Regions from separate parts of the Paenibacillus sp. 23TSA30-6 genome, predicted to be linked through region 3. Evidence: predicted binding sites of a transcription regulator. Region 3 holds the regulator's gene; each other region holds the start of a gene.
What was found. Region 3 encodes Rex, which represses fermentation and respiration genes when NADH is low (regulators of the CRP and FNR family bind a similar motif). Its sites were predicted from a motif close to TTGTGAAATATTTCACAA; they were not measured.
Positions count from the first base shown of each region.

Region 1: a site for Rex is predicted at 2,298-2,315, ahead of E0698_RS14045 (formate/nitrite transporter family protein). Genes of this name have one in related genera too.
Region 2: a site for Rex is predicted at 5,737-5,754, ahead of adhE (bifunctional acetaldehyde-CoA/alcohol dehydrogenase). Genes of this name have one in related genera too.

Region 1 covers NZ_SLTL01000013.1:88,580-99,049, reverse strand. The annotation lists gene E0698_RS14055 (glutathione peroxidase) at 1-252, shown strand, start outside; gene E0698_RS14050 (FAD-dependent oxidoreductase) at 640-2,001, shown strand; gene E0698_RS14045 (formate/nitrite transporter family protein) at 2,388-3,236, shown strand; gene E0698_RS14040 (molybdopterin-containing oxidoreductase family protein) at 3,596-5,728, shown strand; gene E0698_RS14035 (MFS transporter) at 5,776-7,029, shown strand; gene E0698_RS14030 (GNAT family N-acetyltransferase) at 7,133-7,627, shown strand; gene E0698_RS14025 (GNAT family N-acetyltransferase) at 7,737-8,285, opposite strand; gene E0698_RS14020 (copper amine oxidase) at 8,370-9,095, opposite strand; gene E0698_RS14015 (glutamine--tRNA ligase/YqeY domain fusion protein) at 9,304-10,470, shown strand, end outside.
Region 2 covers NZ_SLTL01000004.1:251,666-262,135, reverse strand. The annotation lists gene E0698_RS05805 (Gfo/Idh/MocA family protein) at 1-721, shown strand, start outside; gene E0698_RS05800 (sugar phosphate isomerase/epimerase family protein) at 804-1,772, shown strand; gene E0698_RS05795 (ThuA domain-containing protein) at 1,793-2,524, shown strand; gene E0698_RS05790 (winged helix-turn-helix transcriptional regulator) at 2,772-3,116, shown strand; gene E0698_RS05785 (hypothetical protein) at 3,194-3,472, opposite strand; gene E0698_RS05780 (DODA-type extradiol aromatic ring-opening family dioxygenase) at 3,813-4,580, shown strand; gene E0698_RS05775 (Crp/Fnr family transcriptional regulator) at 4,854-5,570, opposite strand; gene adhE (bifunctional acetaldehyde-CoA/alcohol dehydrogenase) at 5,830-8,442, shown strand; gene pflB (formate C-acetyltransferase) at 8,770-10,470, shown strand, end outside.
Region 3 covers NZ_SLTL01000004.1:76,034-86,503, reverse strand. The annotation lists gene dinG (ATP-dependent DNA helicase DinG) at 1-1,461, shown strand, start outside; gene E0698_RS04910 (redox-sensing transcriptional repressor Rex) at 1,507-2,160, shown strand; gene E0698_RS04905 (amidohydrolase) at 2,147-3,448, shown strand; gene E0698_RS04900 (cell wall elongation regulator TseB-like domain-containing protein) at 3,486-4,010, shown strand; gene E0698_RS04895 (hypothetical protein) at 4,045-4,338, shown strand; gene E0698_RS04890 ((S)-acetoin forming diacetyl reductase) at 4,876-5,658, shown strand; gene E0698_RS04885 (hypothetical protein) at 5,865-6,080, opposite strand; gene E0698_RS04880 (hypothetical protein) at 6,263-6,796, shown strand; gene E0698_RS04875 (AAA family ATPase) at 6,789-8,291, shown strand; gene E0698_RS04870 (3-hydroxyacyl-CoA dehydrogenase family protein) at 8,428-9,300, shown strand; gene E0698_RS04865 (acetate/propionate family kinase) at 9,297-10,470, shown strand, end outside.

The DNA of each region.
Region 1 (10,470 bases), on a different contig from region 3:
GAAGCGGCTGAATTTTGCCAACTGAATTACGGGGTTAATTTCCCGGTATTCGCTAAAGTGGACGTTAACGGTCCGGATACAGCACCTCTGTTTGAATATTTGAAAAAGCAGCAGCCTGGAGAGCAGGAAGACGGCACGATTCAATGGAATTTTACGAAATTCATTGTGGATCGTGAAGGTGTGCCTGTGAATCGCTTTGAACCCAAGGAATCACCAGAGGCGATGAAAGCGGCTATCGAGCAACTCCTGTAATAGCTTCCAGCTTAGTCAGAAATATGCGTTTAGATAAGGTTGAATTTCCGGTGTTTTTCCGGGGTTCGGCCTTTTTTATTGTCTGCATTTCACATTAGGTTGATCGTTGCAGTAGCATTTGGAAGCCTGATAAAAGGCATAATCAAGCCCCGTACGGGAAAAACTGAATGAAGCAAAGAGTCGTTTCAGCAAACGGCTGACTTTGTATCTTCCTGACTTTAAAAATGTGGACAAATTGTGAATATCATAGAAAGCTATTGCAATGTGAAAAATGTCACATTATAATAAGCGCATGAAGTGAAATAAATCACAATCAATAACACAGTTACGTGAAACAATTCACAATTATTATACATTGTATGCCCACACACCAAGGAGGAATTCAACATGAAAGTAGCAGTTATCGGATGTACACACGCAGGTACGGCAGCCATCGTCAACACAGCCAAATGTTATCCAGATGCAGAAATTACCGTTTACGAGCGTAATGACAATATTTCGTTTTTATCCTGTGGTATTGCTCTGTACGTAGGTGGTGTCGTCAAAGATCCGCACGGATTGTTTTATTCTTCCCCGAATGAACTGGCTGAGCTGGGTGTCGTGACCAAGATGCTTCATGAGGTAACGAATGTCGATACAGCAGGCAAAACGCTGCAAGCACGCAATCTCCAAACAGGAGAAGAATTTACGGACACCTTTGATAAATTAATTGTAACTACGGGCTCGTGGCCTATTATTCCGAAGCTGGAAGGTATTGAGCTTGATCATATCTTGCTCTGCAAAAACTATAATCATTCCAATGACATCATTGAGAAAGCCAAGCATGTACAGAACATTACGGTTGTCGGTGCCGGATATATCGGTGTTGAACTGGTGGAAGCTTTTCAAATGAACGGCAAGAACGTAACGCTGATCGACAGCGCTGATCGTATTTTGAATAAATATTTGGACCCGGAATATACAGACCGGATTGAAAATTCCTTGAAGAAGCATGGCATCAAGCTGGTGCTGGGAGAAACAGTGAGCCGTTTTGAAGGAAGTAACGGTAAGGTGAATAAAGTGGTGACATCTAAAGGAGAATATGAAACAGAGCTTGTTATTCTCTGTATCGGCTTCCGTCCTCAAACGGATCTGCTTAAAGGTCAGGTAGACATGCTGCCCAACGGCGCGATCATTGTGAACAATTATATGCAAAGCAGTTGCCCGGACGTATTTGCTGCAGGTGATAGCTGTGCAATCCACTACAACCCGACAGGCAAATCAGCTTATATTCCATTGGCAACCAACGCTGTTCGTATGGGTACGCTGGTGGCACGCAATTTGGTACAACCGACCATTGCTTATATGGGAACACAGGGAACCTCGGGTATTAAAATTTATGAAGATAATATTGCAGGAACAGGTATGACAGAAGCGGCAGCAACGGACGAAGGTATGGCTGTAGAGGCTGTTACCATTGAGGACAGCTACCGACCTGAATTTATGCCAACCTCCGAAAAGGTACTGCTGAAAGTTGTATATGAGCAGGAGACACGGAGAATTGTTGGGGCACAAATTATGTCGAAGGTGGATTTGACGCAATCCATTAACACGCTATCCGTAGCCATTCAGAATCATATGACCATTGATCAACTGGCCTTTGTCGATTTCTTCTTCCAGCCGCATTATAACAAGCCTTGGAATTTCCTGAATGCAGCCGGTTTGCAAGCCTTGCCGCTCATGTCTGAACGGAAGCCAGTTACCGTATAATTCATTTTGTCTGTGACATTGTTCATAAGTTTGTCAACAATCTGAGATGAATGGACGAATCCTTATAGTACAATATAGAGTAGCATAAGGATTAGGGGGTAAGTAGCTTATGGGTTTGTTTTATATCCTTTTTCTTGTAGTCGTGGCGCTGGGAGGCCTCGGTGGAGTTATTTGGTTCTTGAGAGCAGTTGAAAAGGAAGAATACAACTAAATATAAAGCGCATAGTAGCGCAGTAGACGTAATAATACATGAAAAACAGTCCTTTACCCAAGGGCTGTTTTTTTAATATTTAATAAAGTGATTTTTTTCACAAACAAAATCACTGATTTTAAATAAAATATGAGAGAGAACATTCGAGTGAAAAGATGTTAAAGGAGCGGAATATATGGCAAGTTATAAACCGGGGCAAATTGCCGAAAAGACGGTAGAAACAGGAGTGGCCAAAGCGAACAATCCATGGACTGTGGCGGTGGTATTGGGATTTTTGGCAGGTGCATTTATTGCGCTTGGTTTTTTGCTGGATATACGTGTTATCGCAAGCGCACCCAAAGAATGGGGAAGTATCGCTACCTTTATTGGAGCAGCCGTGTTCCCTGTAGGTCTGGTATTGGTATTGATCGGCGGCGGAGAGTTGCTGACTGGTAATATGATGGCTGTGCCACTGGCGAGATGGGCAGGACGGATCAAGACCGGGGCAATGTTCCGTAATTTGGCGATTATTACGCTAAGTAATTTTGCGGGTGCGTTGTTTGTTGCTTTTTTCTTTGGTCATGTGCTGGGCCTGACCGAAACAGGGCCTTATTTGGACAAAGTGGTGGATATGGCGGGACACAAGCTGCATGAAAGCTTTTTGCAATCGTTTATATCCGGTATTGGATGTAACTGGCTGGTAGCGTTGGCTGTATGGTTGGCGTATAGTACGGATTCGATCGGCGGCAAAATTATAGGGATCTGGTTCCCGACAATGGCCTTTGTAGCTATCGGATTCCAGCACGTTGTTGCCAACATGTTTCTGATTCCGGCGGCTATTTTCGCAGGTCATTTTTCATGGGCAGATTATATCATGAACTTCATTCCAGTTTGGCTGGGGAATTTGGTGGGAGGAAGCCTGTTTGTAGCTGGGGCTTACTGGTTGGCGTATTTGAAAAAGCCTCATACCGCTGTGCATCCTGTGAATGATTCATCTCAGGCACCCTCGTCTACTGCAACAACTCCGTTGAGTGACCATGCCTGATTAAGCTGGGCTTAGAAAATGGGAACAAAGCAAATCCGCCATGGCAGGTCCGGGGGAACGAAACCTGTCATGGCGGATTTTTTTGGGAGTGGTCCATGATTTGGCATGGAGGATGAGTGTGCTCTCGTCCATAATGCCTTGATCTCTTTTACCCTTGGCATTCAATAATGAAACAGGTATGATCAAAATATAATATAGAATATTAGAAATCCGTTTTGCTGTGAGCAGCAAGCGGATTTTTTTGATCTTTTGGACGTATTTGGGTTGGCAAAATCCTTCTCTTGCCATAGGACATAGCTGTATATATGATAAGAACAGTGTAATTTTTGGAAATGGTAACGGAAAGGAGCATCAACACCATGGATCATCGCAACAGCGCGCCTCCTGAGGCTGTGCTTCAGCAAGACTTGCAAAGGGGGCAGCGAACGACGGAGCGTACGGACGGTGTTTTTCCGGCTGTATGTCCGCTGGATTGCCCGGATACGTGCGGGCTCCTGCTCCACAAGGAAGATGGAAAGATCGTCAAGGTGACCGGTAATCCGGATCATCCCATTACAAAAGGGGCCATTTGCAACAAAGTTCGCAATATGACGGAGCGAGTGTATGACCCCGAACGGCTGCTCTATCCGTTAAAGCGTGTAGGTTCCAAGGGGCAAGGGAAGTTCGAACGAATTAGCTGGGAGGAGGCAGTCGATACCATTACAGGCCGCTTCAAGGAACTGATTCGCACGGACGGCCCGGAATCTATTCTCCCCTACAGCTTTTATGGCAATATGGGCGTGTTGAGTGTGGATGGGATGGATCGCCGTTTTTTTAATGCGCTGGGTTCAAGCCAACTGGACCAGACGATTTGCAGCGTGGCTGGGAATGAAGGCTGGGCATCCGTCATGGGTTTTAAGGGCGGCACCAGTCCGGAGGATACAGAGGATGCTGACCTCATTATTGTATGGGGAGGAAATGTCATCAGCACCAATATGCATCAGGTGGTATTGGCTGAGAAGGCACGTAAAAAAGGTGCCAAGGTAATTGTCATTGATGTTCACCGTAACCGGACAGCGCAATGGGCGGATTGGTTCATTCCGCTATACCCGGGAACAGATACCGCGCTCGCGCTGGGTGTCATGCACGTACTGTTCCAGCAAGGGCTGACGGACGATGAATTTTTGCGTCGCTATACGGTCGGTCATGAGGAACTGCGCGAGCATGTGAAGGCATATACCCCGCAGCGGGTCTCACGCATTACAGGCGTGCCGGAAGCAGATATTATCCGTCTGGCGGAGATGTACGGGCAGGCGCGAGCGGCGTATATCAACATTGGCAACGGACTTCAGCATCACGATAATGGCGGTATGAATGTACGCGCGGTTACATGCTTGCCTGCGCTCACCGGGCAATGGCTGAAGCACGGCGGGGGAGCATCGCGTTCCAACGGCGCTTACGGCAAATTCAACGGCGCCAATCTGGCACGTCCTGATCTGCGTAAGAACCCGGATGCCCGGGTGATCAACATGAACCAAATCGGCGAAGCGCTGCTACAGAAGGACGAGCCGATCAAGGCGCTGCTCGTGTACTGCAGCAATCCGGTTATCGTAGCACCGGATGCCGATCGGGTGACGCAGGGGTTTGAACGGGAGGATCTGTTCACGGTCGTTCACGACCTGTTCCTTACCGATACGGCCCGCTATGCAGATATTGTACTGCCTGCGGCGTCTTCTTTTGAAGGCACAGACCTGTATAAATCGTATTGGCATCATTATATCCAGATGCAGGAGCCGGTCATTGCTCCACTTGGGGAAAGCAAAAGCAACTATGAGCTGTTTAGCCTGCTCGGACAGGCTATGGGCTTTGACGAGGCTGCTTTCACGGAAAGCGAAGAGGACATGATCGCGGGTGCACTTGATAACCCGACAAATCCTTATCTCAACGGTGTGACTTTGGAAGCCTTGAAAAAGTCACCTTTTGTCAAACTGGACATGACGCCAAAGGCTACCTATCTGGATCGTCTGACTACGCCTTCGGGCAAGATTGAGCTGTATTCAGAAAAGATGAAGCAAGCGGGTCTGCCCGCGATGCCTTCGTATGTGCCGCTGATCGAAGGATACGACGGAGAGCATCGACCGCAAGCGGACGAGCGGTTTCCGCTGATGTTTATTTCGCCGCCGAATCATAATTTTCTGAATTCAACGTTCGCGAATTTGCCCAAACATCAGCGGCTGGAACGGGAGCCTTTGCTGCAAATTCACCCGGAGGATGCTCAGGCAAGAGACATCGCGGACGGTGATCCGGTTACGGTATGGAACGACCGGGGAACGTATGAGCTGAAAGCCAAAGTCACGGATCTGATGTTGCCCGGTACAGTGATTAGCCAAGGGTTATGGTGGGAAGGTAAAGGACGCAGACAGCGTGCTAATGTGTTGACCTCTGATCGGCTATCGGATATGGGCCGGGGAGCTACTTTCTTTTCAACGGTGGTGAATGTGAAGCGCCAATGAAATAATGTGTTGTTATGGTGTCAGATGCTAAAGGAGAAACAAAATATATGAAATGGTTGGATTCTTATCCGAAAGAAGTGAAAGTGTTTCTTGTCGCCAGCCTGATTAATTCCGCCGGAAGCTCTCTAATGTGGCCGTTGGTTAGCATGTATGTGTTTGACGAGCTGCACCGCAGTATGGGAGATGCGGGGATTGCGATTTTGGTGCAGTCTCTGGGCGGGATTTTTGGTCAGGTGTTAGGAGGAGCCCTTTATCACCGCATTGGGGCCAAAAAACTGATTGTCGGCTCGCTGGCAATGAACGCGTTGGGACTTCTCACGCTTCCGTTTACCAGCGGTCACTGGATTGCGTTTGTTATTATGATGGGCTTTATCGGCTTTTTTAATGTCGTATCTGTGCCCGCGATTCAGGCATTTGTAGGTTTTCGCTTTGCTGACCGCCGTGGAGAGCTGTTCAACATTATCTATGTTGCCAATAATATAGGGGTGGCGTTGGGAACGGGACTGAGCGGCGTTCTGGCCGATCTCTCCTATCAGCTCAGCTTTGTCATGAACGGGATTACCTCTGCGGTATTTGCCGGATTTTTCTGGTCCTATCTGAGCAGGGTAGATCGGGAAGAGGGGGAAGTTCAGCTCAGCAAGTCCGTGAAGAAAAGAACAGAGGAAATACCAGCGCGGCTGCTCTTCCGTGATACCAGGCTGTATCTCTTCGTCGGATTGGGCTCGCTCTTTTTATGGTTCGGTAATTCGATCTGGAATACGGGAGTGTCCCCGTATATTATTGAGCAGGGCTTGCCTAAAACGATGTACGGGCTGCTATGGACACTGAACGGTGTGCTTATTTTTGCTGCACAGCCGATTATTTTCTGGCTCAAGCGTCTTTATGCCCGGCATGCTTCGGCTCAAATGACGTGGGCCGGAGGATTTTATTTGGTAGCCTATATCGTCATGCTAGGCACACAGAACTATACGGGGATGATATTCGCCATGGTTTTGGCAACCCTGGGAGAGATGCTGATCGCGCCAGCGGTTCCGGCATTTTTGTCCGACCACGGAGGTCGGGGAGCACCCTTTTACATCGGGTTAGTCGGGGGGATTGGCGCTGCCGGACGGGTGATGGGGCCTTATATTATGGGGAGGCTATATGATGGCGGAGGTCTGCCACCCACACTTTGGCTGGCAGCGGGCGTGGCGGTTTTGTCCATCCTGTTCTTTATTCTGCATAGCGGATTGAACCGTTCCCGCTGTGAAGAGGATGCTTTTGAGACTACTACGTCCAAGGCAGACGTTTCCAGTTCTTAAGTCCTAATAAAGACTGTGACAAGCCCGTGATTATGGTACAATAAATGACGAATGGTTGCTGCCTATACTTCAGGAATGCCTTCACAGGAAGGATTGAAAGAAATTGCTTACAAGTCAACCCCTGACGATACGTCATTCGGAGATGAAGGATGCTCCTGATCTGATTGCGCTGGATGAATTGGTATGGAATGAACGAACGGCCCCCGCCTCGCTGTCATGGAAGTCGCGTGGGGAGTTTTTGCGCAATACGCCTCCGGGCTCTCAACTGGTCGCTATCGAACAGGGAGTGCTCTGCGGTTATATCGGATTTCGTTCTCCAACGCTATTGGCTAGTAATTGTCATGTGTTGGAAATAAATATAGCCGTGCACCCAGCCTATCACCGCAAAGGTATTGGGACAGCGCTTATGAGTGCCATGAAGGATATTGCAGCCGCTGAGGGCATTCGCAAATTAAGCTTGCGGGTACTCTCGTGCAACACGGAGGCCCTTATGTTTTATGAAAAATGCGGATTCTCGATTGAAGGACGTTTGCATGAGGAGTTTTACATAGCGGGCCAATTCGTGGACGATGTGTTAATGGCTTCTTTCTTGAAATAGACATGGATTCTATAGCGCAATCAGCTTCTTATAAGCCTTCTATAAGCCGTTCATAAGGAACAGCGCCGCAGACCCTAAACGGGTTGCGGCGCTGTTTTATGGTGCAAGGTTACCGAAGCTGTTTCCACTCGCTCTGGAGCATGCCGTACACAGCATGGTTCATATAGCCGTCGGGCAGCAGTTCCGCTTCGCGGATAATGCCTTCGAGCACGAAGCCCAGACGTTCCGGGATACCCCGGCTACGGCGGTTGGTGGTGGCGCAACGGATTTCGATCCGGTGCAGGTCCAGCTCAATCAGCGCATATTCGATGAAAACGCGGCATGCGCTGGTCATGAGACCTTGTCCTTCGTAACCGTGTCCAAGCCAGTATCCAATACTGACCGAACGGTGAGTCCAATTGATTTCATGGTAGCTGATGATGCCAGCCAACTCATTATCCAGCCAGATTCCTGCGGTCACGCTCCCGTTCTCTGCGGCTTGCTTCAAGGCGCTTTGCACAAACTGCTCTGTGTGGCTGATTTCCGTGGTGGAATCCACCCATGGAAGCCACTGACGCAGGCGGTCACGGGACATTTCGATCAGCTCAAACAGAGGCTGCACATGCTCTTTGGTGAGCGGACGAAGGACTGTGCGTTCGTCCAACGCGTATGTAAACATGATTGATCCCCTCTTTCACTCGGAAAATCGCTAAACCAGCCAGTCTAGCATTTAATCCCATGCTACCTTATTCTGAGAGAGTCGTCAAAACGGAGAGGAAGCTGCAAACTCAATAGGTCCCACCCGGAACCGTCCATGCTCATATACATACTTCAGCTCCAAATCCCCTACAAATTCGGTTGGGGATACGCTGCCGGATACGGTGGCGTGCAGAGGACGTTGTTCGGCATCATACATGACGACAGAGCTGAAATCGAGGTGGTCTGTAAAATGGGCTGGATCATCGTAAAACGCAGATGCTTTTGGGTCGAGCGTGTGTGTGATGCCATCAATCGTGACTGCAATATGCACCTGTTGGTTGTGGTCACGCAGCTCCACACTGCTGTGGACGCGCCGGGACACAGCATCTGCCGCCGATTCAACCGGATATTCGTCCATGGTCTGTGCGTTGACGATATGAAGCTCCTGCAATTCGACACCTGTGCCTGAGGCGAGGGTCAGTATGACCACCGCTTCGCGAACACCATCGCCGTTTACATCCGTATAGTACAACTGCGGTGCGGTGGCGATATCTGCCGAGCCTGACCATGCGAATGCACGTCGCTGCTGGCCGATTTCCAGCGTAGCTGTACGGAATAGTCCCTGGGAAGGCTCCATAACATACAATTTGACGGATGAGTCTTCAGGAGCGACGGCTAACGGACGAGATTGTATGGGTTCAGGCACCGGGTCCGGTGAAGGATGACCGGAAATCATACCGGAGGAGGACAACAGCATGGACAGCAGGATCACGATGAGTAGCTTAAACACAGGCGGGTTCTCCTTTTCCGGGTAAAATAAAAGATATATACACTATAACGAATTTATTTGTCAGAAATGTTAACTCTTTTTCATAACTTGTTACTTTTTGGGCTGAAGAGGGCATAAGGTTTTTCATTTTATTGAGTTATGCGGTGTGAAAGGGTATATTTAAGGGAACAGATTTTGTACAGATTACACGGAAGAAAGGTTGATTAGCGTGGAGAAGCCGATCACTCCCCCCAATTTTATTAAGAGTGTCATTGAAGAGGACTTACGTACTGGTAAGGTAAAGGAAGTTGTTACACGCTTTCCACCGGAGCCGAACGGATATTTACACATTGGACATGCCAAAGCCATCTGGATCAATTTCTCGTTGGGTGATGAATTCGGAGGACGCACTAACCTGCGTTTTGACGATACGAATCCGGCGAAGGAAGACACGGAATACGTAAACTCCATTCAGGAGGACGTGAAGTGGCTGGGTTACGAATGGGAGGAAAAACATTTTGCCTCCAACTATTTTGACGAAATGTACAAGCGCGCTGTTTTGCTGATCCAGAAGGGTAAAGCCTACGTGGACGATCAAAGCGCGGACCAAATCCGCGAAACTCGTGGCACACTGACCGAACCGGGGCAAAACAGTCCATACCGCGACCGCAGCGTGGAGGAAAATTTCAAGCTGTTTGAAGAAATGCGTGCAGGAAAATACCAGAACGGTGAAAAGGTGCTGCGTGCCAAAATTGATATGGCTTCGCCGAACATTAATTTGCGTGATCCGGTAATTTACCGTATTTCGCATACCGAGCATCACAACACGGGTGATAAATGGTGCATTTACCCGATGTATTCCTACGCTCATCCGCTGGAGGATGCCATCGAGGGTGTAACGCACTCGCTCTGTTCGCTGGAGTTTGAGGATCAGCGGCCGCTGTACGATTGGGTTGTAGCTGAATGCGAGATGGAAAAGGTACCGCACCAATATGAATTTGGACGGCTGAACCTGGCTCAAACCGTAACCAGCAAACGCAAGCTCAAGCTTCTGGTAGATGAGAAGCATGTAGACGGCTGGGATGATCCGCGTATGCCGACGATTTCCGGCTTGCGCCGCCGTGGCTATACGCCGGAAGCGATCCGCAGCTTTGTATATGAGACGGGTATTTCCAAAGCCTACGGCGTGATCGACCTGCAAGTGCTGGAGCATTTTGCACGTGAGGACTTGAAGCTACAGGCACCTCGTACAATGGCGGTCATTGATCCGTTGAAGGTGGTCATTACGAACTATCCTGAAGGACAGGTTGAAATGCTGGAAGCGGAAAACAACACGGAAAATCCGGAGCTGGGCACACGCCAAATTCCGTTTTCACGTGAGATTTATATCGAGCGT
Region 2 (10,470 bases), 180 kb from region 3:
AAAGCTGTCCATTGCGTATCAAAACCGTTATCGTAACGACAGCCTGTATCTGAAGCAATTGGTCGAGCAGGGAGAGCTTGGCGAGATTTATCTGGGCAAAGCCATTGCTCTGCGTCGCCGGGCAGTTCCGACGTGGGGAGTATTTCTGGATGAAGAGAAGCAGGGTGGTGGTCCGCTGATTGATATCGGGACGCATGCGCTCGACCTGACTCTCTGGCTAATGGATAATTACAAGCCTAAAAGCGTGCTGGGCTCTACCTTCCACAAACTTGGAGATCGTAAAAACGCGGCAAATGCCTTTGGTCCGTGGAACCCTGAGGAATTTAAGGTAGAGGACTCTGCTTTCGGATTTATTACCATGCAAAATGGAGCCACTATTGTGCTGGAATCCAGTTGGGCACTGAACGTTGTAGAATTTGGCGAAGCGAAGACGCTGTTATGCGGTACTGAAGGCGGAGCCGATATGCAGGATGGTCTGCGCATTAACGGGGAGAAGAATAGTCGCTTGTTTGATACGAAAATTGATCTGGACGCGGGCGGTGTAGCCTTTTACTCTGGAGAAACGGAAAACGAAGCGGATCGCGAAGCCCGTCTGTGGATCGAAGCCATTCTGGACGATAAAGAGCCACTTGTGAAGCCCGAACAGGCGTTGGTGGTTACTGAAATTTTGGAAGCTATCTATGAATCGGCTCGTACAGGAAAAGCTGTCTATTTCGATTAAGATTAAGCCCGTAAGCAACCGAATAGGCCATCATTATAAGATAAGCAGCTTCTTTCACATATGATACAGGGAGGGATTACGTTTGAAACTTGGAGTATTTATGGTATTGTTCGGCGGACGTTCATTGGAAGAGGCTCTGGACTATGTAGCTTCCCAAGGACTGGATGCAGTAGAAATCGGTACAGGTGGTAATCCGGGCGATAGGCACTGCAAGCCGGATGAACTGTTGGACAACGAAACAGCGCTCAAAAACTTCAAAAAAGCAGTAGAGTCCCGTGGACTGACTATTAGTGCACTCAGCTGTCACGGCAACCCGCTCCATCCGCAAAAGCATTTGGCACAGGCCGATCACGAAACGTTTCTTAAAACGGTTCGTTTGGCGGAAAAGCTGGAAGTTCCTGTTGTAAACACCTTTTCCGGCTGTCCGGGTGATCATGAGGATGCGAAGTACCCGAACTGGCCTGTTGCGCCGTGGCCGAATGATTTTCAGGAAGTACTGAAATGGCAATGGGAAAATAAAATTATCCCTTACTGGACCGAAGCTGGAAAATTTGCAGCGGATCATCATGTCAAAATCGGGCTGGAGTTGCACGGTGGCTTCTCCGTTCATACGCCAGCAACCTTGCTTCGTCTGCGTGAAGCTGTGGGAGAAGTCATTGGTGCTAATCTTGATCCAAGTCACATGTGGTGGCAGGGGATTGATCCGGTACAGGCGGTTCAAATTTTGGGCCGGGAGAGAGCCATTCATCATTTCCATGCCAAGGATACGACGATTGACCCGATTAATGTGAATAAATACGGTTTGACCGATATGCAGGATTATACGAATATGCTGGATCGTGCTTGGCAGTTCCGTACCGTCGGCTATGGGCATGATATCAAAACCTGGGCGGATATTATTAGTGCTCTCCGTCTGGTGGGTTACGATTATGTAGTGAGTATTGAGCACGAGGATGGTCTGATGTCCGTCGAGGAAGGCTTTACTAAAGCCGTTCACAATCTTCGCCAGGTCCTTATTGAAGAACCGCTGAGCGAGATGTGGTGGGTCTAACCTAATAGGGGGAAGTATTGATGATTAACGTCACCATTTGGAATGAATTTTTGAACGAGAAGCTGAATGATGAAGCCAAACAGGTATATCCTGATGGGATACACAAGGCATTGGCTGATGGGCTGTCAGGCGAAGGATTCGCCATTCGAACGGCTACGTTGCGTGATGATGCCCAGCATGGTTTGGGAGAAGAAATCCTGAATTCCACAGATGTGCTGCTGTGGTGGGGGCATAAAGCACATGATCAGGTGAGTGATGAAATTACAGCCAGTGTTGTAAAGCGGGTACAGGAAGGTATGGGCTTGATCGTGCTGCATTCGGGACATTTTTCCAAGCCGTTCAAAGCCCTGATGGGCACAAGCTGTGATCTGAAATGGAGAGTGGCAGGCGAACAGGAAATTATTTGGTCCGTCAATCCGTCCCACCCTATTGCGGAGGGCATTGACGCTAAAATTCTGTTGGAGCACGAAGAGATGTACGGTGAGTTTTTTGATATCCCGGCGCCGGATGAATTGGTTTTTGTCAGCAATTTTGAAGGTGGAGAGGTGTTCAGAACCGGTTGTACCTTCCGTCGTGGCAGTGGTAAAATATTTTATTTCCGCCCGGGTCATGAAACGTATCCAACCTATTACCAGCCCGATATTCTGAAGGTTATTGCTAACAGTATTCGTTGGGCTTATCCTACAAGCATTGTTCAACCAGTTTATGGTAAAAGCCAACCTGTCAGACCTCTCGGTGGTGTATTGGTATAATTGCCATTTATTGATTCCGATAAGCTTGATATTGAACAGACTGACAGGCGGAAATCTCTTGAGATTCCGCCTGTTTTTGATTTAACGTATTTGCCATATACCTCTTATGCCGGTTTATTGTATAATCAGCTTTGGTCATGGCAACTTTATCGGACTGGGTATTAAATTAAGAAGAAAGTGTTTTCTTTCGGGATAAAGTATGCTAAAATGATATATACTAACAAAAGGAAAGCTTTATCAAACCGAAATGCAAAAGAAGGTGAAAAATTTGGAGAGTCAACCGCAATGTACAAAAATGTGTCCGCGTTTTGAAACCGCCTTTTCATGTTTGGGCAAGCGTTGGAATGGATTAATTATTCAATCCATGATGAGCGGTCCCAAGCGGTTTAAGGATATTTCCAATCTGATTCCCACAATGAGTGATAAAATGTTATCAGAGCGGATGAAAGATTTGGAAAATGAAGGAATTCTTACACGTCATGTATATCCGGAAACTCCTGTCCGCATTGAATACGAGCTGACGACCAAAGGCCGTGCACTTCAGCCGGTCATGGAACAGATTCAATATTGGGCCGAGGAATGGATTAGATGAGTATCAAGCCGAATAAACGTTTTTCATAGTAAAACAGCCTTTTCCTAGGAAAAAGGCTGTTTTTTATTTTGTAATTCTTAATAGCCTTTGGCGCGGCCTGCGATTGAAAATAATCCGGTTGCAGTACGACGGGGGACACGGGTTTGAATATCAAGCGCTGCCGTACGGAACGTACCGAGGCAGGAATGGCAAAGTCTTCCCGCATAAACCGGGGAATGGCAGGACTCGCAAGGATAATCAAGCTGACTATAAGTGGTTGGAAACTTGCCCGCTCTTACCCAGTCTGTGAGCAAATCCATAGGTGTGCCGGTTGCTTCACTAAGCTGGCGAGTATGAGTAGCGGGATGTTTCCACAAATAGTTGGAACAGCGATCATAAAATAAATTTTCTTCTTGGATACAGGTATTGCACAGGTTTCTAAGATTTTGCCGGAAAACAGAACCACACTTTGGGCAATTAGCAGTATGTATCTCCATAGAAACCAGTCCTTTATATCGATTTATAGTGAATATTTAAAATTTATTAGTTATATATTACTATGACTTTATACCTATATCAATCTTTATTTAAGGAAGAGACGTTTTTTATGTATATGTTAAAGTCTGAATTGACATAACCTTGTTACTTATGTATTATTACTTACATAAAGTTACTTATTGAGAAAAATAAATTGAAAAAAGATAAGGGGACTTTCACATGATGCCATCTTTGTTTTTAGCCCACGGATCACCTATGCTTGCTATTGAACAGACAGAATATACTGCTTTTCTGGAGCAGCTTGGAAAGAGTATTCGCCCGAAAGCTATTGTTATCTTCACTGCCCATTGGGAGACGCAGACATTGACAATTAGTTCGATAGACGGCATTTACGATACGATTTATGATTTTGGCGGTTTCCCACCGGAGCTGTATGCAGTGAAATATCCGGCTCATGGTTCGGTGGAGCTGGCGGCCAAGTTGAAAGAATTATATGAGCAAAAGGGGATTGATGTACAAACAGATCGGGCGCGAGGGCTGGATCATGGGTCCTGGACACTTCTGCATCGTATGTATCCTGAGGCGGATATCCCGGTAGTTCAGATTTCCGTGAATCCGTTTCTATCGCCGAAAGCACAATATGCTATCGGAGAAGTGTTGCGCGGGCTAGGTGAACAGGTTATTTTGGTCATTGGGAGTGGTGTAACTGTCCATAATCTGCGCATCGTCAAATGGGGAGAAACGAAAACAGAGCCTTGGGCTCTTGATTTTGATGACTGGATTATTGAAAAGGTACAGAATGGAGATGTGCAGGCCTTGGACCGCTATGAAAGTGAAGCCCCGTATGCTCGTCAGGCGGTACCGAGGGCTGAACATTTTGTACCGTTGTTTATTGCCATGGGGAGTGGAGATCCGGCGAATAGAGCCAAGGTTGTCCACAGAAGCTATGAGATGGGGAATTTAAGTTATCTGTGCTTCCAGTTCTAAAAGTGTGGAGAAGAATGTTGGCGGGATGTTAGGCGCTTCACGATCCATTTGATCTTACGATCGCTGTTGCAGCGGGATTCTTTTGGGTTGTATAAGACATTTAGAGGTGAGAACTCCCGCTGCAAAGGCGGACGCTTCGCTTCTTCATATTCAAATGGATTGCTCCGCTGCTGCCCGCCATTTAGGTGGAGTGGGAGTGTAAAATTAAGAGAGTGTTCTGTAAGCCATACAGTTTACAGAACACTCTCTTTTACATAAAATAAAACAAATAATTTAAATTCGGCAAATCTCACGCGGGCACAGTTCACAATGACATATGCCTTGCAGCATTTCCAAATCCTTGACAACGATCATGCCATTATCATATTCGACTGCATTTTTTTTGCGCAAATCACTCAGCATCCGGTTTACACTTTCACGGGTGGCACCGATCATATTGGACAGGTCGGTATGAGTAATTTTTTTATGAATAAGAATATGCTCGCCGTGAGGCTCTCCGTAGGTGTTGCACAGACGGATCAGTGTGGAGCACAGAGCACCGGGCTTGCCGTACATCATCAAATCGCGAAACTTGGTCTGGGTAATACGGTGGTGGGACCCCATCCATTTCATAAAGTCAATGGCAAAATCACAGTGCTGGCAAATGAGCAGCTCCAAATCCGTATGATCGACAACACCGATATCACTGTCCTCCAGAACTTCGGCAGAAAAGGAGTGCTTGGTACCGAAAAATGGATCAGCTTGACCAATCAGATCGCCGCTTTGGTACATATATAGTATAAGTTCCTTACCCTCATCCGTTGTTTTTGTTACTTTTACGCGTCCGCGCTTGATATAAAACAGCTTATCTGCTGTATCTCCTTCCCAGAATAGATGCGAGCTTTCTGGCATGACCCGATCTTTCATCATCACTTGCAGCCGGTTGAAGCTGGCCTCCGAGAAGCAACAGGTGTTGCCGCGGGCTTCCATTACGTTTGCAGGGTTTCTCATCGTCCATTTCCCCTTTGTTTCCTTTGTTTTTTTATCTGCAACTTGATCAATTCAAATTCATTATATACCTGTGCTATGCGTTTTTGGGGCAAGAAGAGGGGGTAAAAGTGGCAGAATTCCAAACTTTGTGATTTAATTCACTTCATAAAATAAAATTTTAAATAGATTGTGAAAAAAATCACAATATATCTTGAAAAGCTGTGTTACGATCAGTGCGTGAACAAGAGATAGTACACGAGATAACAGGAGGATGAGGGAAATGGCTGTTAAAAACGAGGTTATCCAAAAAGAGCAAAGCGCTGAGCAGTATATTCAAACACTGATTGACCGGGGGAACCGGGCACAGCAGGCTTTCATGAGTATGAATCAGGAGCAGATTGACGAAATCGTACAAGCTATGGCAATTGCAGGGATGGATAAGCACATGCATCTGGCGAAGCTGGCTGTTGAAGAAACAGGACGCGGTGTGTATGAGGACAAAATCATTAAAAACATGTTTGCAACAGAATATGTCTATCATAGTATCAAAAATGAAAAAACCGTTGGTGTCATTGAAGATAATGACTTTGACAGTTTTCAAAAAATAGCAGAGCCCGTCGGCATCATTATGGGGATCACTCCAGTGACTAATCCGACTTCAACTACAATGTTCAAAGCGTTGATTGCTATTAAAACACGTAACCCGATCATCTTTGGTTTCCATCCATCCGCTCAATCGTGTAGTGCGGAAGCAGCTCGCGTCTTGCTTGAAGCAGCCGTCAAACATGGTGCTCCGGCCGATTGTATTCAATGGATTGAAGCTCCATCGATGGATAAGACAAATTCACTCATGAATCACCCGGATGTAGCGCTGATTCTGGCAACTGGTGGATCAGGCATGGTTAAGGCGGCATATAGCTGCGGTAAACCTGCTCTGGGTGTAGGCCCAGGTAACGTGCCTTGCTTTATTGAAAAAACAGCAGACATCAAGCAGGCCGTGAACGATCTCATCCTCTCCAAATCTTTTGACAACGGTATGATTTGTGCTTCCGAGCAAGCGGTTATTATCGAAGAGCCAATCTTCGAACAAGTGAAAAAATTGATGATCGCTAACGGCTGCTATTTTGTAAATAAAGAAGAAGCAGCTAAGCTCACTCAAGGAGCTATGAATGTCGAGAAATGTGCAGTGAACCCGGCCATCGTCGGACAGTCTGCTGTGAAAATTGCTGAAATGAGTGGTATCACAGTACCAGCAGGAACTAAAATTTTGGTCGCTGAGATTGAAGGGGTAGGAACAAAATTCCCATTGTCTGCGGAAAAATTGAGTCCTGTATTGGCTTGCTATAAAGTAAAAAATGCGGAACAAGGTATTCAACGCGCTGCTGAAGTCGTGGAATTCGGGGGCATGGGCCACTCGTCCGCTATTCATTCGAACGATGAGGACGTTATCGCTCGGTTCGCAAACCGTTTGCAAACAGGCCGTATCATTGTAAATTCGCCTTCCACACATGGTGCGATCGGTGACCTCTACAACACCAACCTTCCATCGCTGACACTCGGTTGTGGTTCGTACGGACGTAATTCGACTTCGTCGAACGTATCGGCAGTCAACTTGATTAATGTGAAAAGGGTGGCGAAACGTACGGTGAATATGCAATGGTTCAAAGTACCTTCCAAAATTTATTTTGAAAAAAATTCGACTCAGTATCTTGCTAAAATGCCTGATATCACACGTGTTGCCATTATCACAGACCCTATGATGGTGAAACTCGGATATGTGGATCGTGTCATCCATTATTTACACCAGCGCCAAACACCAGTAGCTATCGAAGTGTTCTCGGAAGTAGAGCCAGATCCATCGACAGTTACGGTAGAACGTGGTACTGAAATGATGAGACGTTTCCAACCGGATTGCATTATTGCATTGGGCGGCGGTTCGCCGATGGATGCGGCTAAAGGCATGTGGATGTTCTATGAATACCCAGATACTGATTTCAACAACTTAAAACAAAAATTCATGGATATCCGCAAACGGATCTACAAGTACCCGCGTCTTGGTCAGAAAGCACAATTTGTAGCCATTCCTACAACCTCGGGTACAGGTTCGGAAGTTACGTCGTTCGCAGTTATTACAGACAAAAATCAGGGCAACACGAAGTATCCGCTGGCTGACTATGAGCTGACTCCTGATGTGGCAATTATTGACCCTGAGTTTGTATACTCGCTGCCTAAAACAGCTGTAGCAGATACAGGTATGGACGTACTGACACATGCCATCGAGGCCTACGTGTCTGTAATGGCTAGTGACTACACAGACGGTCTGGCAATTAAAGCCATTCAACTGGTATTCCAATACCTGGAGCAATCGGCTCTGAGTGGCGACAAACTTGCTCGTGAAAAAATGCATAATGCTTCCACACTGGCAGGGATGGCGTTTGCCAATGCATTCCTGGGTATTAACCACAGTCTTGCGCACAAATGGGGCGGACAATACCATACAGCGCACGGTCGCACGAATGCCATTTTGTTACCACACGTCATTCGTTATAATGCGAAAAAACCGACGAAGTTTGCTTCGTTCCCTAAATATTCGCACTTTGTTGCGGATGAGCGTTATGCAGAAATTGCACGCATACTGGGACTGCCTGCCCGTACAACGGAAGAAGGGGTTAACAGTCTGATCGAAGCGATCCGCAAGTTGAACAAAACACTCGGTATCGAGGAATCGTTCCAGCAAATCGGCTTCGATGCGAAGGATTTTGAATCGCGTGTAGATTATCTGGCTGACCGCGCTTTTGAGGATCAATGTACAACTGCGAATCCGAAGCTGCCGCTGGTTACCGAATTGGCTGATGTATACCGCAATGCCTTCTACGGACGTTTTGACCAATAATATATAGGTACGAAGAGGCTTGTGACTAAGCATTTTCCCGTTAATACCAACGCAGGCTCTCTATCATAGAGGGCCTGTTGGTTTGGGAAGGGAGGTGAATGGCAAGGATAAAGGCACGGGCGTAATCGCTAGGGAAAATAAAGTGATAAATGTCACCCGTATTGTGATTTTTGTCACATACTGCACTCTATCATTATTCTACAATAAGGGTGTAAGAAAGGTCCCGACACTGAGCGTAAGACATCGGTGAAAAGGCCGGGCTCGAGACACTATTTAATGTGAAAAAAATCACAAGTCCGGAAGACCAAACAATTTGGAGGGATTTACATGTCGGTGATTGAGAGAGAATTACAAGAGCAACAATCTGGCTGGAGAGGTTTTAAAAAAGGCAAATGGACTAAAGAAGTCAACGTCAACGATTTTATTGAAACCAATATCTTACCTTATGTCGGCAACGAAGAATTTCTGGTTGGCCCTACCGCCAACACAACTGCTCTGTGGGATATTGTATCCGATCTTACCAAAAAAGAGTTGGCAAACGGCGGCGTGCTTGATGTAGACGTAAATACGCCATCCACTATTATTTCACATAAGCCGGGCTATCTAGACCGGGATAAAGAACAAGTCGTTGGTGTACAAACAGACGCTCCATTCAAACGCTCCTTGCAGCCGTTTGGTGGAATCCGGATGATGATCGACGCTTGCAAAGCCTATGGCTTTGAAGTACCGCAAAGCATTGTTGATATCTTCACTCATATTCGTAAAACGCATAATCAGGGTGTATTCGACGCTTATACTGATGATATGAGAGCAGCTCGTAAAGCGGGTATTATCACTGGTTTGCCGGATGCATATGGTCGTGGACGCATTATCGGTGACTACCGTCGTGTAGCACTGTACGGTGCAGACTTCCTGATAAAAGACAAAAAGACTCAACTGAAAAGCCTAGAAGTGGATTCAATGGAAGAAGACGTAATTCGTCTGCGTGAAGAAATTTCCGAGCAAATTCGCGCTTTGAACGAGCTGAAACAAATGGCTGCTGAGCATGGTTTCGACATCTCAAAGCCTGCTAACAACGCGAAAGAAGCTTTCCAATGGGTGTATTTTGGCTATCTTGCAGCGATCAAAGAACAAAATGGTGCAGCAATGTCCTTGGGACGTGTATCTTCCTTCCTTGATATTTATACTCAACGGGATATGGAAGAAGGCGCAATGACAGAAGAGCAAGCACAAGAATTGGTCGATCATTTTGTTATGAAACTGCGTATTGTTAAATTCCTGCGCACACCTGACTATAATGAACTGTTCAGCGGAGACCCAACATGGGTAACTGAATCCATTGGCGGTATGTCCATTACTGGAGAAACTCGGGTTACTAAAAACAGCTTCCGTTTCTTGCACACCCTGTACAATTTGGGACCTGCACCGGAGCCAAACCTGACTGTACTGTGGTCAGAAAAATTGCCTGAAGGTTTCAAAAAATATTGTGCCAAAGTTTCTATTGAAACTAGCTCCATTCAGTATGAAAATGATGATCTGATGCGTCCGATTTATGGCGATGACTATGGTATCGCTTGTTGTGTATCGGCAATGAAAATCGGTAAACAAATGCAATTCTTTGGTGCCCGTGCCAACTTGGCTAAAGCTTTGTTGTATGCCATCAACGGTGGTGTGGATGAAAAATCAGGTGCTCAAGTGGGTCCTGAATATCCTGCAATTACAGGTGAAGTGTTGGATTACGAGGAAGTGCTGAGCCGCTTCAAGCCAATGATGGAATGGTTGGCAAAACTGTACATGAACACTTTGAACGTTATTCACTACATGCATGACAAGTACAGCTACGAACGGATTGAAATGGCACTGCATGACCGTGATATTGTCCGTACGATGGCTTGTGGTATTGCTGGTCTGTCCGTTGCTGCCGATTCCCTGAGCGCCATTAAACATGCGAAGGTTAAACCGATCCGTAACGAAAAAGGCATCGCCATTGACTTTGAAATTGAAGGGGAATACCCTTGCTACGGTAAT
Region 3 (10,470 bases):
GAAGCCCATCACCTGGAGGAAGTTGCTGGTAAGCATCTGGGCATGCATATGAAATATTTCACACTCGTGCATACGCTGACCCGGTTGTTCAAGGACAGCAAGAACGGACAATTGCCTTCGCTGCGTCAGCAGTTGGCAAAGTCGGGGCATGAGAAGTCGACGGATTGGGCCTCTACCATCGACCAGTTGTATCCGCTCGTGCTGGAGGTCAAGGAGACTTGGGATTTGCTGAGCGACAAGCTGTTTGACATGCTGCCGGAGCGAAGTGATGCGACACCGGGCGAAACAGGGCAGTTTTCTTCCCGTCTCAAGCCATCGGCCAAGCCTGCCAAGTGGGATCAGGCGGCTGCGCTGGAAAATCAGCTTTATGTAACGATGAGCGAAATTTTGCGCAAGGGCGACAAGCTGATGCTCGATGTGAAGGAAGAACATGACGATTATGCGGCTGACAGCCTCATTACGGATATTACGGGGCTGCTCAAGGATTTGGCAGGCATTAGGGAAAGCTTGCGCTTTTTCATGCGGCTGGATGATGAAACGACCGTATACTGGCTTGAAGCGAGCGGGCAATTCCGCAGCAAGTCGCTGCAATTTTATGCGGTGCCCGTCGATGTGAGCCGCCAGCTGAAAGAAATGTTTTTTGACAAAAAAAGAAGCATTATTCTGACATCTGCTACCTTATCGGTGGATAAGTCGTTTCAGTACATGACCGATCAGCTCGGCTTGCAGGAGGCCGCAGATCAAGGACGGCTGATGACTACGCAGCTCCCGTCACCCTTTAACTACAGGGATCAGGTGCTGCTAGTCATTCCAAGAGATTTCCCGAGCGTGAAGGGCAGTGTAGGAGATGAGCATTTTGTAGATATGCTCGTCAGCTCGCTAGGCGCGACTGCTCAAGCGACGCGGGGGAGAATGCTCGTTCTCTTTACCTCCTACCGTATGCTCCGGCAGGTGTATGAGCCGCTTAAGGAGGCGTTGTCTTCCAGCGATATCACCGTGCTGGGGCAGGGCGTGGACAGTGGGAGCCGCAGCAAGCTGACCCGACGTTTTCAGGAAGCGAAAGCTTCTGTGTTGCTGGGAACCAGCAGCTTTTGGGAAGGCGTCGATATTCCGGGCAAGGCGCTGACGTGTCTGGCTATCGTCCGCTTGCCGTTCCAACCGCCCAATCACCCGCTGCTGGAGGCTAAAAGTGAGCTGCTCCAGCAGCAGAAGAAAAATCCTTTTATGAAGCTGTCTGTTCCACAGGCTGTCATTCGCTTCAAACAGGGATTTGGACGTTTGGTACGTACGGCGAGCGACCACGGGGTCGTTATCGTTTACGATACGCGTGTGATCGAATCCTATTACGGGAAGCATTTTTTGTACTCATTACCGGGACCAAAAATGGAGCATATGCCGACGGAGCAAATGGTGCCCCGCATCGCCGAATGGCTCCAATCCGCCCCGGAGACAGAGGCATAACGGACGGACATCTAAATGTGTCCGTTACAATTAGGGGGAGCAAGTATGAAATCAGATAAAATTTCAGAGGCTGTCGTACGGAGGTTACCCGTATATTTACGTTATCTGAATGCACTGCACAAACGGGAGGTGTCTACGGTCTCTTCCCAGGAGCTGGGACAAAGACTGGATCTGAATCCGGCTCAAATTCGAAAGGATCTCGCGTATTTTGGAGATTTTGGCCGTAAGGGTATCGGCTATGATGTTACTTATCTTATCGAGAAAATACGCCATATCCTGAAAATCGACCAGCAAATTAACGTGGTATTGGTCGGAGCAGGTAATCTGGGGCAAGCCCTTTCGAATTATAATGCTTATTTAAAAGACAATATGAAAATTGTAGCGGTATTTGATGCTGTTCCAGATAAAGTTGGAACCAGGATCAATACGCTGGTCGTACAGCCGATGGATGAACTGGAAGCGACCGTGAAGGAACAAAACATTCGGATCGGGATTATTACCGTACCGGATTTTGAAGCACAGCACGTCGCTGACAGGCTCATTGAGAGTGGGATTGGAGCAATTTTGAACTTTGCACCCACTACTCTCAAGACACCGGCAAACATTCGGGTACATGCCACAGATTTTACAACGGATTTGTTAAGCCTTGCTTATTATTTGGAGGACGGAAAGGAAGATACGCAACATGACAGCGAATAAATGGATGATTAAAAACGGCTCCTTTGCCGTGAACAGACCGGAAGCCGGGGTAATCCACGGCTATATGATCGTGGAGGATAGCCGCATCACCTACATTGGTGAGACTTTGCCAGCGGGTGAGGAAGAGACGGACGCGATTGACGGTAACGGGCTGCTGTTTTTACCTGGCCTGATTAATACACATGGTCATGCGGCGATGTCTTTGCTACGTGGGTATGGGGACGATCTGGCTCTCCAAGTATGGCTACAGGAAAAAATGTGGCCGATGGAAGCCAAGTTTACGTCTACGGATGTGTACTGGGGTACGTCCTTGTCCGTGCTGGAAATGCTGAAAGGTGGTACAACAACCTTTTTGGACATGTACGATCATATGGATGAGGTGGCTCGTGTAGCTGAAGAGTCCGGCATCCGTGCCAGTCTGATGCGTGGAGCGATTGGACTATGTTCGGAGGAAGAGCAGCGGATCAAGCTGGCTGAGGCTGTGACCTTTGCGCGTAATTGGCATGGAAAAGCAGACGGTCGCATTACGACCATGATGTCTCCGCATGCGCCGTATACGTGCCCGCCTGCGTTTATCGAAAAATTCGTACAGGCAGCGCATGATCTGGACTTGCCGTTGCATACGCATATGTCCGAAACGATTGCCGAAGTAGAGCAAAACGTACGCGATTACGGCTTGCGTCCGGTTGCACATCTGGATAAGCTGGGCTTTTTCTCCCGTCCATCGCTTGTTGCCCATGGCGTTCATTTGAATGACGAAGAAATAGCTTTGCTGGCTGAACGTGGTGTAGCGGTTTCGCATAATCCGGGCAGCAACTTGAAGCTCGCAAGTGGTGTGGCAAGAGTGCCTGACCTGCTGCGTGCAGGCGTTACTGTCTCTCTCGGAACAGATGGTCCCGCGAGTAACAATAACCTGGATATGTTTGAGGAAATGCGTCTGGCTGCACTCATTCACAAGGGAGTATCTGGCGACCCAACCGCAGTTCCTGCGGGTGAGGCGTTGCGTCTGGCAACGGAGTACGGAGCGAAGTCGATTGGCTTGAAAGAGGTAGGAGCGCTGGCAGCAGGCAACAAGGCAGACTTTATCGCGCTCGATCTGAATCAGGCGCATTTCCTGCCGCGTACGGATCTCATTTCCCATGCCGTATACTCTGCAAGCGCCAAAGACGTGGCTCATGTATGGGTAGACGGTCGTCAGGTTGTGAAAAACGGTGAGTGCCTGACTATGGATGAGGAACGTATCAAGCATGAGGCCCAAGCCGCCTTTGAAGGGCTGCTGTCGCGCTAATTCAGGTGTCACATCCCCTTAGAGAGGAAGCACAGGTTTGAAAAAAAAGAAAAAATGGATAGCGGTCGCCATTCTGGCCGTCATACTGGTCCTGGTCAGCATTTTCTGGTATTATTCCTACGTTACTCAAGACCAGGTGACCGAGAGAAATGCCGCTATCGTAAAGGCCAAGCAATCGGGTGGTCTGGTCAGCACGACGCAGACGTGGAAGTCGGTGTGGGATCAGGTATACTGGGTAGTTCAAGGGAAAAATGCTCAGAACGAAAATATTATGGTGTGGGTTCCTTTTCAAAAAGTGGAGGGCCAACCGAATGTACCTGTCACAGATAATAGTGGTGTTCATACCGAGCTACTGAAAAACGGAGTCGACGAGCAAAAAATGACGGCGATGATCCAGCAGCAGCTTCCGGGTGCAGATATTGTGAGTCTTCAGCCGAGTGTGTTTAACGGTCAATATGTGTGGCAGCTGTTTTATGATGACGGCAGTCATCATTACTATACCTTTTATCGCTTCTCGGATGGGGGATCGGTGGGGGTAAAGTATACTTTGCCCAATTACTAGAGTGATGTGAGGACTGGCTGATGGTGGTTTGGGAGTGTTAGGGACGCTAGGAGCGCTGCGTAGTCCATTTGATCTTACGATCGCTCTTGCCGCCGGATTTTTTTCGATCAGATTCTTATGGGGAAAATCCGGCGGCAAAGGCGAACGCTTCGCTTCTTCAGATTCAAATGGCCCACTCCGCTGGCTGACCGCTATGGAGTCACTCCAAACACCACTCTTTTTATGGGAGGGGAGTTGGGGTAGGGGGCACGGACGCCGCTGCGCTTATTTCCGTTTTGGGTTTTACACCAAACTAATTCTGTACGAACTGGAAAATCGTTTTTACTAAAAAAGATGAAGACATTGTCTTATAAAAAGAATGGTTGAAAGCTAAAAAAAGACGCAAATGCGGTTTATTCGTATTTACGTCTTTTTTAGCTTTTTTTGTTGGGTAAGTGTTTATCATGGAATGACTGATTGTGTTTAACTTAAAAAATGTTATATAAGCAGAACTCGAAAATGTACATAAAAACGGAGTAGGCGGAATGGTGCTGTACAAGCGGTAGTATTCGTTTTAAAAGCTTTCCGTAGGAAAGCTCGCTTCGAAAGCATCACCTGCCCGGATTTCTACCCATGTGTGCTCATTCTAGAAATCCGGGGGCAACAGCGATGGGAAGCACCATCCGCCTGCGCAGTGACTCCGCATGTATCTTTCAAGCTCAACTATCACTTGAATTTCCCTTAAACAGGTTAAATATGAAGTCTATTACATAGATCATAATAATTTTTTCCTTATAATGGTTTAATTATAGGTGCAGACTAACGTAACCCATAATTTTGTGGCTATGTTATCATGACTACTTGTACAAAAAGGAGATTCATGGACATGGGAAAAGTGGATGGGAAAGTTGCATTAGTAACGGGTGGAGGTCAAGGGATTGGACGGGCTATTGCTTTACGCCTGAGCCAAGACGGCTTCGCAGTGGCAGTTGTAGATTTAAATGAAGAAACGGCGCAAAGTGTTGCTGGTGAGATTACAAAGGCAGGAGGGCGCTCGCTTGCCCTTAAAGTCGATGTTTCCGACCGGGATCAGGTTTTTGCGGCTGTAAAGGAAGCATCTGAGAAGCTCGGTGGCTTTGATGTCATTGTAAATAATGCTGGGATTGCTCCCGCCAAGCTATTGGAGGATGTTACGCTGGCTGATTTTGATAAGCTGTTCCACATCAATGTGACCAGTGTACTTTGGGGCATTCAGGCGGCAGCCGCCAAATTCAAGGAACTGGGTCATGGTGGTAAAATCATCAATGCCTCTTCTCAGGCAGGCCATGTTGGTAATGCCAATCTCGGTATTTACTCCGCGACCAAATTTGCGGTTCGTGCTCTGACACAAACCGCTGCTCAGGAATATGCCCAATACGGTATTACAGCAAACGCATACTGTCCCGGCATTGTACAAACGCCAATGTGGAGCGGTATCGATAAAGAAATTACGGCATCCAAAGGCGAAGCAACAGGGGATGCAACCAAGGAATTCGGCAGCAAAATTGCCCTTGGCCGTCTGTCTACACCAGAAGACGTATCCGCCTTCGTATCCTTCCTGGCAGGCCCCGATTCCGATTACATGACAGGACAATCCCCTCTGATCGACGGCGGGATGATGTTTCTTTAAAGCTTTAAAGGTTGTACTATGAGGTAATAATCAATCCTCTATATACAGTGTAAGGTTAGCTTACAGTATGAGATCTAATTGCTATACGAAAATCTTTGTTTCCGCCTAAAAAAACTAAAAAAAAGACGTAAATACGATAAATTTCGTATTTACGTCTTTTTTCACTGCCACTCTGCGAAGCTTGGCTGAAAGCCAGCTAAGCATCTTTACCTACCCAACTTCCCTCCTAAGGCAAATTCATCTTTATGGCTATGCAGTAGCGGAGTGGAGGATTTGAATCTGAAGAAGCGATAGCGTTCGCCTTTGCCGCCGGATTTTCCCCATAAGAATCTGATCGAAAAAAATCCGGCGGCAACAGCGATTCGTAAGATCAAATCATTCCCGGAGCGTCTCCCACCACCATAACCAAAGATTTTGCCCACTCACAACTCCCCCACACATTGCCTTCGATATTAGATATACGTTATGATATACTATAATTTATAAGTGATAGACAAAAATGATAGAAAAAGACCTGCTGATCCTGTAGATCATGCATTCTGGTTTATGTGTTGACATTCGTCCCGTTTCTTCTGTGTTTTACATTTTGAGAGGAGGATGTTATTTGAAATTACGTGCAGTTCCTATCGTTGTTGCCGCGGTTCTGGCAGCATCGCTGTTGTTTGGAGGATGGTTTATTTACCGTCAGTTTACAATGCAGAGTCCTCTGGAAAAACTGGTTTCCCAATATCCCGGCGTCACAAGCGCTCAAATAGATATTAAACCGGATCAGGTTGTTTTGAATCTGGATCTCAAACCGCAGGCAGATGTCGCCGGATTGGTCAATGTAGTTAAGCAAAAAGGACAGTCCATCATTGGCAGCCGTACAGTTAAGCTGGAAATTGCGGATCATTCCAGTCCAGCGTTGAACCAGTGGTGGTCTGAGGCCATGTTTTCGGTAGCGGAAGCGATGGAAAATAAAAAATACACCCAAATTTCATCTACCGTCGAGCAGATGAAAAAGAAAAAAACCGGTATCGAGGCCGATACCGATATGGATTCAAACAACGTCTATATCCGACTCAGCGAAGGCAAAGCGACCAAGTTCATCGTTTTGCCACGTCAATCTCAGCAAATGGGGGTATGGCCTAATGCCTAGATGGATCAAGGAAGCACTAATCGGCATTGTGCCGGTGACCATTATATTTCTCATTTTTATCGGGGTGAATATCATCCCCCTTCTGATTGCAGGCGTGATGCTTAGCGGCTTGTTAATGCTCATGCATGCACGTGGAGGCTTGGCTGTAGGGGCCGGGCAAGAACGTAAACGCAAAAAGAATGGCCCGGACAAGCTGACTTTTGAGGAAATCGGTGGGCAAGAAAGCGCCAAGCAGGAGCTGCGCGAAGCGCTGGATTTTTTGAATCGGCATGATGAAATTTCCAAGTTTGGCATTCGTCCATTAAAAGGTGTTTTGCTTACAGGCCCTCCGGGAACCGGGAAAACACTGATGGCGAAGGCAGCTGCGCACTATACCAATTCTATATTTGTTGCCGCTGCAGGCAGTGAGTTTGTTGAAATGTACGTAGGTGTTGGTGCAGGCCGTGTCCGTGAGCTGTTTCGGGAGGCCCGCACTCGTGCAGCCAAGGAAAAGAAGGAAAATGCTATTATTTTTATTGACGAGATCGACGTGATTGGCGGCAAGCGTGAGGGTGGACAGCAACGTGAATATGACCAAACCTTGAATCAGTTGCTGACTGAAATGGATGGCATCTATTCAGCAGATACTCCGCGCATTTTGATCATTGCGGCTACAAACCGTAAAGAAATGCTGGACAGCGCCTTAACGCGTCCGGGGCGTTTTGACCGTCATATTCAAGTGGACTTACCTGATAAGAAGGGCCGTCTTCATATTCTTAAAATCCATGCCAAAAACAAACCGATTCAGGAAGATGCGAATCTGGACAAAATTGCTGAGGAATCCTACGGGTTTTCCGGTGCACAGCTGGAAAGTGTCATGAACGAAGCGGCAATCTATGCGATGAGACAGGAACAGGAAACGATTGCGCAAAAGCATCTGTCGATGGCGATTGACAAGGTGATGATGGGTGAGAAAACGGATCGTGAATCAACGTTGGAAGAGAAAAAACGTGTAGCGATTCATGAACTGGGACATGCTATTATGGCTGAAATCGTTCGTCCGGGCAGTGTCAGCCAGGTAGCGCTCAGCCCGCGTGGGAAAGCGCTCGGCTATGTGCGGCACAATCCACAGCAAGAGCATTATTTGTATACCAAGCAGTTCCTGGAGGAGCAGATCATGATCTCGCTCGCAGGGGCTACGGCGGAAGAAATGTACTATGGCGGTCGCAGTACAGGCTCTAGCAACGATTTTGAGCAGGCGCTGAACATTGTTCATACGATGATGACTTCCGGTTTGACTTCACTTGGCATTATTAACATGGAAATGGTAACGAAAGAAGAGCTCATGCGCGAAAATGGTGAGATTATGGACGACCTTCATAACCGTACTTTGGAGATGCTCGAAAAGCATCGTCCAGTGTTCGACAACTCTCTTGACATCCTTATGAAGGAAGAAACCCTGTCTGGGGATCAATTTAGATGTCAATTTAGTGAAAATGCTCTATTACCAGCATAATTTTTTATGCTGGTTATTTTTTTTTACTTTTAGTCCGTGCTAAGATATTATTAGCTATTGGGACATAAACATGTATTTTTCGACAAAGAAGGATACAATATAAGAGAGTGACCAGGAAAGGGTGGAGTAAAGAACCATGCAATTTAAAAAAATCGGCGTCATCGGCGGCGGCACCATGGGACAGGGTATTTCTGAAATGCTCGCGTCCAAAGGAATTGATGTGCTGTTGGTAGAGCAGACACCAGAGAAACTAGACTACGCCTACAATATGATTGAAACGAGTCTGGACAAGCAACTGGAAAAATGGGCTATCACACAAGCGGAGAAAAAATTGATTTTATCCCGAATCCAGAAAGTTTCCCATTTGGCTGAGCTTGGAAGCTGTGACATGGTCATTGAAACCATTACAGAAAATCTGGACGAGAAGAAAGCTGTTTTCCAAGAACTGGACTATGTGTGTCCAAACAACATTATTCTTGCAAGTAATACATCCACGCTGAGCCTGACCGAGCTTGCCAGCTCGACCAAGTATCCTGAGCGTGTTATTGGTATGCACTTTATCTATCCAGTATCCCGCATTGATCTTGTGGAAATTATTCGTGGCTTGAAAACTTCGGACGAAACGTTTGAAAACACAAAAATGTTTGTTGAAGAAGTAGTGGAGAAAAAAGGGGTTATGATTTATGAATCCCCTGGCTTTGTAACAAGCCGTATCATTTGCCTGCTGATTAATGAAGCAGCTCACGTTCTCCAAGAGGGCGTAGCTTCCGCTGAAGATATCGACGATGCTATGCGAATCGGCTACAGCTTCCAAAGCGGTCCTTTGGAAATGGCTGACCGCTTTGGTCTGGATTCCGTTTTGGCTGCTCTGGAGCGCATGTTCCGTGAATTCGGCGAATTGAAATATCGTCCGTCCATCGTCCTGAAGAAAATGGTGCGTGCAGGTAATCTGGGCGTGAAATCGGGCGAAGGCTTCTTTAAGTACGACAAGGATGGTGACCGGGTATGAAAATTCTCGTAATTAATGCAGGGAGTTCTTCCCTGAAATACCAGCTGTATGATATGACGGACGAGTCCGTTCTGGCAAAAGGATTGGTCGAGCGCATCGGTATGGATTCATCCATCCTGACGCATAAGCCAACCAACAAAGAAGAATACACTGAGGTTAGCGAAATTCTGGAGCATACTACAGCGATCCGTAAAGTGCTGAATGCACTCACAGATGCGGAACATGGTGTAATCTCCAGCACTAATGAAATTCAGGCTGTGGGACACCGCGTTGTTCATGGAGGAGAAATTTTCAAGCAGTCAGCGGTTGTAACGCCTGAAGCGAAGAGTGAAATCCGCCGCTTGTTCGACCTTGCGCCATTGCATAACCCGGCCTCTATGATGGGTATTAAAGCGGCTGAATTGAATATGCCTGATGTACCGCAGGTTGTTGTATTTGATACCTCGTTCCATCAAACCATGCCTGAAAAAGCTTATATGTACGCCATTCCAAGAGTGTTGTACAATAAGTACAAGGTTCGTCGCTACGGCGCACACGGTACTTCCCATGATTATGTAAGCAAAGAAGCTGCCAAATTCGTCGGTCGTCCTTTGGAAGAGTTGAAAATCATCACTTGTCACATCGGTAACGGTGGTAGTGTAACAGCGGTTCAAGGCGGTTTGTCCGTAGATACTTCCATGGGTATGACTCCACTGGAAGGACTTATGATGGGGACACGTAGTGGTGATTTGGACCCGGCAATCGTGCCTTATGTGATGAACAAACAAGAATTGACCGTCAATGAAGTCAACTCCATGCTGAACAAGCACAGTGGACTTTTAGCTATTTCCGGTATCAGCAGTGATATGCGTGAAATCACGGAAGGTATGGAAAAAGGCGAAGCTAATTCTACATTGGCATTTGAAATGTATGAATACCGTCTGCGCAAATACATTGGTTCGTATGCCGCGGCAATGAATGGGGTAGACGTGATCGTATTCACGGCAGGTGTAGGCGAAAACTCCGTCGTTCTGCGTAAGAGAGTGTTGGAGCAACTGACATTCCTCGGTATCGAGCTGGATGAATCGTTGAACGCTATTCGTTCTGGCGAGCCTCGCCGGATTACAACAGCAAATTCGAAGGTTGATGTATTGATCGTTCCGACGAACGAAGAGCTGGTTATTGCCCGCG